2 regions of the Pseudomonas alkylphenolica genome follow, and region 2 is predicted to be linked to the other one. Evidence: predicted binding sites of a transcription regulator. Region 2 holds the regulator's gene; the other holds the start of a gene.

Region 1 (4,420 bases), 2.8 Mb from region 2:
TTTGCAGCAATGCGCATACGCAGGGCGTTGAGCTTGATGAAGCCCGCTGCGTCGGCCTGGTTGTAAGCGCCGCCATCTTCTTCGAAGGTTGCGATGTTGGCGTCGAACAGCGAGTCATCGGACTTACGGCCAGTGACGATTACGTTGCCCTTATACAGCTTCAGGCGCACGACACCGTTCACATTGACCTGGGAGGCGTCGATCATCTGTTGCAGCATCAGACGCTCCGGGCTCCACCAGTAGCCGGTGTAGATCAGGCTGGCGTACTTGACCATCAGCTCATCTTTCAGGTGAGCGACTTCACGGTCCAGGGTGATCGACTCGATCGCCCGGTGCGCGCGCAGCATGATGGTGCCGCCCGGGGTCTCGTAGCAGCCACGGGACTTCATGCCGACATAGCGGTTCTCGACGATGTCCAGACGACCGATGCCGTTCTCGCCGCCAATGCGGTTGAGGGTGGCCAACACGGTGGCCGGCGACATTTCAACGCCGTCCAGGGCAACGATGTCACCGTTGCGGTAGGTCAGTTCCAGGTAGGTGGGGACGTCAGGCGCGGCTTCCGGCGACTTGGTCCACTTCCACATGTCTTCTTCGTGTTCGGTCCAGGTATCCTCCAGCACGCCACCTTCATAGGAGATGTGCAGCAGGTTGGCGTCCATCGAATAAGGCGATTTTTTCTTGCCGTGACGCTCGATCGGGATACCGTGCTTCTCGGCATAGTCCATGAGTTTTTCACGGGACAGCAGGTCCCACTCACGCCATGGAGCAATAACCTTGACGCCCGGCTTGAGTGCGTAGGCACCCAGTTCGAAGCGCACCTGGTCGTTGCCCTTGCCGGTAGCACCATGGGAAATGGCGTCGGCACCGGTTTCATTGGCGATTTCGATCAGGCGCTTGGCGATCAGCGGACGAGCGATGGAAGTACCCAGCAGGTACTCGCCTTCGTAAACGGTGTTGGCGCGGAACATCGGGAAAACGAAGTCGCGCACGAACTCTTCGCGCAGGTCATCGATGTAGATTTCTTTCACGCCCATGGCCTGAGCCTTGGCGCGGGCCGGTTCGACCTCTTCGCCCTGCCCCAGATCGGCAGTGAAAGTCACCACTTCACAGTTGTAGGTATCCTGCAGCCACTTGAGAATCACCGAAGTATCAAGGCCGCCGGAATACGCCAGTACGACCTTTTTTACGTCCGCCATGCCATCACTCCACGGGGTTGTACGGAAAGCCGTCGATTCTACCGGCCTTGCCGCAAAAATTACAGTGGGGCGACAGCTTGTGACGACAAAGCGACAGGAACTGTCGAGAGCGCGACGGACGGTCGCAGCTCAGGACTTGGCTGAAGGCTTGCTGGTATCCGTTTGCGCTGCAGGAACTGCCGGTGTTTCGGGTGCTTTCTCTATCGCTGTTTCAACCGGCGTTACCCGATCCAGCTGAATGTTCACCCGGCGATTGCGGGCGCGATTGGCAGCCGAGTTGTTGGCGGCCAGTGGATAGCGCTCACCGTGAAAGCGCACGCTGATCTGATCTTCGGCAATGCCATGCGCCTTGAAGTACTCCATTACCGCCAGGGCCCGGCGTCGGGACAGATCACGATTGGTCAGGCGATTGCCACTGTTGTCGGAGTGACCATCAAGCTCGATGCGGTTGACCGTAGGATCGGCCTTGAGAAACTCCAGGATCACGTCCAGACGCGCCTTGGCATTGGCGTCCAGTTCAATCCCGCCCCCAGGGAAATCGACCCGACCCTGGCGCACCTGGTCGTAATTCATTGGCAGCAGCTTGGCGGCGCAGACCTGGTAATCGCTGTAGGCCTTGCTGAATTTTACCGGCAACAGGCGCACTTCCATCGCTCGCCCGGCTTCACCGGCATAGTTGCGAACCACGGTACTGCGGCCGTCGAGCAGACCATTGATCAGACGACTGGCCTGCCCTTGGGAGCTGGTAAACAGCACGCCGCTACGGGCCATGCGCACCGAGCCCAGGTTGATATCGCCACGGCCTGGCTGCCAGGGCGCTGCGGCAGCCAGCAGGGTTGCAGACCCTGTACCCAGGACATTGCTGCTCGAACGCAATTGAAACGTCGCCTGTTCACCGGCGCGGCGCACGAACTCACCACTGCCGAAATCGGCAACCGGCTGGACCAGGCGGCATTCGAACTGATCGCCTTCGACCTTCCACTCAATATTCTCCAGACGGGTCTGGAAAGTGAGTGCTGTCGCCGGCAAGCAGGCAAACACGCTGAGTAGGGCTAGATAACGCTGGCGCACGGGCGGCTCCACAGATTTTCACGGTATACCCGCAGGCTATCGGTCAGGCGTGGCAAAACTTGATAGCGAGTGCTCGGACCCGGCTTTTCCGGTAGCATTCACCTTGAGTTCGACCCGCCTGGAATCCCCAATGTCCGACCGCCTGACCCTCCTGCGTCCCGATGACTGGCACATCCATCTTCGTGATGGCGCCGTCTTGCCCCACACCGTTGGCGACGTTGCGCGCACCTTTGCTCGCGCAATCATCATGCCCAACCTGGTACCGCCTGTGCGCAATGCCGCCGAAGCCGGCGCCTATCGCGAGCGCATCCTGGCCGCACGTCCGGCCGCTAGCCGCTTCGAACCGCTGATGGTGCTGTACCTCACTGACCGTACCCAGCCCGAAGAAGTCCGCGCAGCCAAGGCTACAGGTTTCGTGCATGCCGCCAAGCTGTATCCGGCCGGCGCGACGACCAACTCCGATTCCGGCGTTACCAGCATCGACAACATTTTCCCGGCACTCGAAGCCATGGCCGAAATCGGCATGCCGCTGCTGGTGCACGGTGAAGTGACCCGTAGCGAGATCGACGTGTTCGACCGCGAGAAGCTGTTCATCGACGAGCACCTGCGCCGTGTCGTCGAACGCTTCCCGACCCTGAAAGTGGTCTTCGAGCACATCACCACCAGCGATGCCGTGCAGTTCGTCAACGAGGCTCCGGCCAACGTCGGCGCGACCATCACCGCCCAGCACCTGCTGTATAACCGCAACCACATGCTGGTTGGCGGTATTCGTCCGCACTTCTATTGCCTGCCGATCCTCAAGCGCAACACCCACCAGGTGGCCTTGCTGGACGCTGCCACCAGCGGCAGCAGCAAGTTCTTCCTCGGCACCGACTCGGCCCCTCACGCCCGTCACGCCAAGGAAGCGGCCTGCGGCTGCGCCGGCTGCTACACCGCCTACGCCGCCATCGAGATGTACGCCGAAGCGTTCGAACAGCGCAACGCGCTGGACAAGCTTGAAGGTTTTGCCAGCAAGCACGGCCCGGACTTCTACGGCCTGCCGCGCAACACCGACACCATTACCCTGGTTCGTGAAGACTGGACCGCCCCAAGCAGCTTGCCGTTCGGCGAGCAGACCGTTATCCCGCTGCGCGCCGGTGAACAACTGCGCTGGCGCCTGCTGGAGGAAACTGCGTGAGTGAAGATCTGTACGACGACCAGGAAGGTCCAAGCGGTGGCCCACGCCACCCGATGGCGGAACGTTTTCGTGGTTACCTGCCGGTTGTAGTGGATGTCGAAACCGGCGGTTTCAACAGTGCCACCGACGCCCTGCTGGAAATTGCCGCAGTAACCATCGGCATGGATGAAAAAGGCTTCCTGTTCCCGGAGCACACCTACTTCTTCCGGGTCGAACCGTTCGAAGGTGCCAACATCGAACAGGCCGCCCTGGAGTTCACCGGGATCAAGCTCGATCACCCACTGCGCATGGCCGTCAGCGAAGAGTCGGCGCTGACCGATATCTTCCGTGGCGTACGCAAGGCGCTGAAGGCCAATGGCTGCAAGCGGGCGATCCTGGTTGGCCACAACAGCAGCTTTGACCTGGGCTTCCTCAACGCGGCGGTGGCGCGCCACGATATGAAACGCAACCCGTTTCATCCGTTCTCCAGCTTCGACACCGCGACCCTGGCCGGTCTTGCCTATGGCCAGACCGTGCTGGCCCGTGCCTGCCAGAGTGCCGACATCGATTTCGACGGTCGTGAGGCCCACTCGGCACGTTACGACACCGAGAAGACTGCCGAGCTGTTCTGCGGCATCGTCAATCGCTGGAAGGAAATGGGCGGCTGGCAGGACTTCAACGACTGAAGCCTTGCTGAACCCATAAAAAAACCGGCCATCAAGGCCGGTTTTTTTTATCGCTCGCTATTACAGCTTGCCAGCGTTCTCGCTCAGGTAAGCAGCAACGCCTTCAGGCGAAGCGGTCATGCCCTTGTCGCCTTTTTTCCAGTTGGCAGGGCAGACTTCGCCGTGCTCTTCGTGGAATTGCAGGGCGTCGACCAGACGCAGCAGCTCGTCCATGTTGCGGCCCAGTGGCAGGTCGTTGACGATCTGCGAACGGACAACGCCTTTGTCGTCGATCAGGAACGCGCCACGGAAAGCAACGCCGCCTTCGGACT
Region 2 (4,420 bases):
GCTGGCCGCAGCCGGTGCCTGCACCTGGGCTTCGGCCTCAGCCTTGACCGCATTGAGCGAGTCAAGCAGCTGTTCGAATTCGGTATCGGTAATGTCCGCTTCGGCGGGCGCTTCTGGCGCCTGTTCCAGCACCGGCTCAGGTGCGGCGACCGGCTCGTCAGCGGCGGGTTCAGCCAGGCGCGACAAGGCTGCCAGCAGCTCAGGCGTGGCCGGCGTGATATCGCTGCGCTCGCGCACCTGACCGAACATGCTGTTGACCGTGTCCAGGGCTTCCAGGACCACGTCCATCAGTTCGGCATCGACACGTCGCTCACCCTTGCGCAGGATGTCGAAGACGTTTTCGGCGATGTGGCAGCACTCCACCAGCTCGTTGAGCTGGAGGAAGCCGGCGCCCCCTTTTACAGTGTGAAAACCGCGAAAGATCGCATTGAGCAGATCGGCATCATCCGGACGGCTTTCCAGCTCGACCAGTTGCTCGGACAGTTGCTCAAGAATCTCGCCGGCTTCTACCAGAAAATCCTGAAGGATTTCTTCATCGGCGCCGAAGCTCATTAAACGTGCTCCCTAAAAACCCAGACTGGACAGCAGATCGTCGACATCGTCCTGACCGGACACAACGTCTTCACGTTTATCGGCATGAATCTGTGGACCTTCACCCCGAGTCGGATGTTTTTCTTGATCTTTTTCAGCGCGCAGCTGCTGGTGGTCATGTTCGATACCGGCAAAGCGGTCGACTTGACTGGCCATCAGCACGAGCTTGAGCAGATTGCTTTCTACTTCGGTGACCAGTGCCGTGACACGTTTGATCACCTGACCGGTCAGGTCCTGATAGTCCTGAGCCAGGAGAATGTCGTTGAGGTGGCCGGCGACCTTGCGGCTGCCTTCCTCACTACGCTCCAGGAAGCGGTCGACGCGGTGCATCAGCTCGCGAAACTCCGGCGCAGCCACTTCGCGGCGCAAGAAGCGCTGCCAGTCGGCGCGCAGATCGCGGGCTTCGTCACTCAGCTCGTGGAGGACCGGAGTGCTCTCCTCGACCAGATCCATGGTCCGGTTCGCCGCGCCCTCGGTCAGCTTGACCACATAGGACAGGCGCTCGGTCGCATCGGTGATCTGCGAGACTTCCTCGGCCTGCGGCATTTGCGGATCGATCTGGAAACTGACGATCGCACTGTGCAGCTCACGCGTAAGCTTGCCGACTTCCTGGTACAGGCCACGGTCACGGGTCTGGTTCAGCTGATGGATCAGTTGCACCGCGTCGCCGAATTTGCCCCGCTCGAGACTGTCGACCAGTTCGTGGGCATGCTTCTTCAGTGTCGACTCGAAGCCGTCCAACGATGAATGTGTTTGCTCCATAGCGCCCCCGTGGCGTGTCTTAGCTGTTGACGCGCTCGAAGATCTTCTCGATCTTTTCTTTCAGCACCTGGGCAGTGAACGGCTTGACCACATAGCCGTTGACGCCGGCCTGGGCCGCTTCGATGATCTGCTCGCGCTTGGCTTCAGCAGTCACCATCAGCACCGGCAGGTGCTTGAGGCGCTCGTCGGCACGCACTTTGCGCAGCAGGTCGATACCGGACATGCCCGGCATGTTCCAGTCGGTCACGAGAAAATCGAAATGACCGCTTTCGAGCATCGGCAGCGCCGTGTTGCCGTCATCGGCTTCCTGGGTATTGGTGAAGCCCAGGTCACGCAGCAGGTTCTTGATGATCCGCCGCATCGTCGAAAAGTCGTCGACGATGAGGATTTTCATGTCTTTGTTCAATTAGACCTCCAAGCAGTCTTTAACGCGCTCAGCGCTGAACGCGCATTCAATCAATTCGGGCACTACATTTCGCGACTGCATTGAACCTGCGTTCAACGCGCCCGCCATTCCCCCAGGCGACCACGCAAACGCGCCGCGCACTGGCTGTGCAACTGGCTGACGCGCGACTCGCTGACACCCAGGACCTCACCGATTTCCTTGAGGTTCAGCTCTTCGTCGTAGTACAGCGCCAGGACCAGACGCTCGCGTTCAGGCAGGTTGGCAATGGCATCTGCCAGGGCTGCCTGAAAACGCTCGTCTTCCAGATCGCGCGAAGGCTCGAGCTGGGCACTGGCGCCGTCCTCGTGCAGGCCTTCATGTTCGCCGTCCTGTAACAGGTCGTCGAAACTGAACAGGCGGCTGCCCAGGGTGTCATTCAAAATCCCGTAGTAATCATCGAGACTCAATTGAAGTTCGGCAGCAACCTCGTGATCTTTAGCGTCACGGCCGGTTTTTGCTTCAATTGCACGAATCGCGTCACTGACCATGCGGGTATTACGGTGGACCGAGCGCGGTGCCCAGTCCCCTTTACGTACTTCGTCAAGCATTGCCCCACGGATACGGATACCGGCGTAGGTCTCGAAACTGGCACCCTTGCTCGCGTCATACTTGTTGCTGACTTCGAGCAGGCCGATCATGCCGGCCTGGATCAGATCCTCGACCTGGACACTGGCCGGCAAACGCGCCAGCAAGTGATAGGCAATACGCTTGACCAACGGCGCGTAGCGCTCGATCAACTCGTACTGACCATCGCGAGACGCGTTGCTGTACATCCGGTATCCGCTTGCGTTCATAGCACAGGTCCCGCACTCGTCGGCTGCACCAGGCGCTCGACAAAAAACTCCAGGTGACCACGCGGGTTGGCAGGCAGCGGCCAGGTGTCGACCTTCTGGGCAATGGCCTTGAATGCCAGCGCGCACTTGGAACGCGGAAAGGCTTCATAGACCGCTCGCTGCTTTTGCACTGCCTTGCGCACACATTCGTCGTAAGGCACCGCGCCGACGTATTGTAGGGCGACGTCGAGGAAGCGATCAGTGACCTTGGTCAACTTGGCGAACAGGTTGCGCCCTTCCTGCGGGCTTTGCGCCATGTTGGCCAGGACCCGGAAGCGGTTCATGCCGTAATCGCGGTTGAGCAGCTTGATCAGCGCGTAGGCATCGGTGATCGAGGTCGGCTCGTCGCACACCACCAGCAGCACTTCCTGGGCTGCGCGGACAAAACTGACTACCGAGTCACCAATACCAGCAGCGGTATCGATCACCAGCACATCGAGGTTGTCGCCGATCTCGCTGAAGGCCTGAATCAGACCTGCATGCTGGGCAGGCGCCAGGTGCACCATGCTCTGCGTGCCGGAAGCGGCGGGCACAATGCGCACGCCACCCGGCCCCTGCAGCAGCACGTCGCGCAGCTCGCAGCGGCCCTCGATCACGTCGGCCAGGGTGCGCTTGGGCGTCAGGCCGAGCAATACGTCGACATTGGCCAGGCCCAGGTCGGCATCCAGCAGCATGACCCGACGGCCAAGCTCTGCCAGCGCCAATGACAGGTTCACCGACACATTGGTCTTGCCGACGCCACCTTTGCCGCCAGTCACGGCGATCACCTGTACGGGATGCATGCTACCCATGTTTGTTCATTACCTTGTCTTGCTTAGACCGAGGCCACATGACCGGCTGCGCTTTCAACACCTGAAAAATGCCTGGCAGTCCATCAATGCAGATACTTTGCAACGTCTTCACAATCACCTCAGCCAACACGCTTGCCGGGGCTGTGGTAGAGATCAGCGAACATATCGGCCATTGCCTCTTCGCTGGGCTCGTCCTGCATCTGCACACTCACCGCGCGGCTGACCAGCTGGTGCCGACGCGGTAGGTGCAGATCGTCAGGAATGCGCGGCCCATCAGTAAGATAGGCCACTGGCAATTCGTGACTGATGGCCAGGCTCAGGACTTCGCCGAGGCAGGCCGTTTCATCAAGCTTGGTCAGGATGCACCCTGCCAGCCCGCAGCGCTTGTAGCTGTGATAGGCGGCAGTGAGCACCTGCTTCTGGCTGGTCGTCGCCAGCACCAGATAATTTTTAGACGCAATACCACGTCCTGCCAGGGTTTCCAGCTGCATGCGCAGGGCCGGATCACTGGCTTGCAGGCCAGCGGTATCGATCAGCACCACGCGCTTGCGCAACAACGGCTCCAGCGCCTGGGCCAGAGACTGGCCGGGATCGACGTGGGTCACCGAGACATTGAGGATGCGCCCCAGGGTCTTGAGCTGCTCCTGGGCGCCGATGCGAAAACTGTCCATGCTCACCAGCGCCAGATTCTGCGCGCCATACTTGAGCACATAACGCGCTGCCAGCTTGGCCAGGGTGGTGGTCTTGCCCATGCCCGCCGGCCCGACCATGGCGATCACCCCGCCCTCTTCGATCGGCTCGACTTCCGGCACATCGATACGCCGCGCCAGATGGGCGAGCAGCATGCGCCAGGCATGACGAGGCTCTTCGATGCCGGCGATCTGCGCCAGCAGCTCATGCGCCAGCGGGCCGGACAGACCGATACGCTGCAGACGGCGCCAGAGGTTGGCCTGCTGCGGCTGGTTACCCTGCAGCTGACTCCAGGCCAGCGAACCGAG

What was found. Region 2 encodes FliA, which starts transcription of late flagellar genes. Its sites were predicted from a motif close to CTAAAGTTTNNNNNNNNNNNGCCGNTAA; they were not measured.
Region 1: the regulator FliA is predicted to act here: its motif matches at 2,304-2,331, upstream of PSAKL28_RS05840 (flagellar protein MotY).

What each region holds. Positions count from the first base shown of each region.
Region 1 is NZ_CP009048.1:1,260,172-1,264,591, reverse strand. It holds gene PSAKL28_RS05845 (argininosuccinate synthase) at 1-1,196, opposite strand, end outside; gene PSAKL28_RS05840 (flagellar protein MotY) at 1,326-2,267, opposite strand; gene pyrC (dihydroorotase) at 2,398-3,444, shown strand; gene rnt (ribonuclease T) at 3,441-4,109, shown strand; gene PSAKL28_RS05825 (peroxiredoxin) at 4,170-4,420, opposite strand, start outside.
Region 2 is NZ_CP009048.1:4,097,190-4,101,609, forward strand. It holds gene PSAKL28_RS18740 (chemotaxis protein CheA) at 1-552, opposite strand, end outside; gene PSAKL28_RS18745 (protein phosphatase CheZ) at 565-1,353, opposite strand; gene PSAKL28_RS18750 (chemotaxis response regulator CheY) at 1,373-1,747, opposite strand; gene fliA (RNA polymerase sigma factor FliA) at 1,852-2,592, opposite strand; gene fleN (flagellar synthesis regulator FleN) at 2,589-3,422, opposite strand; gene flhF (flagellar biosynthesis GTPase FlhF) at 3,542-4,420, opposite strand, start outside.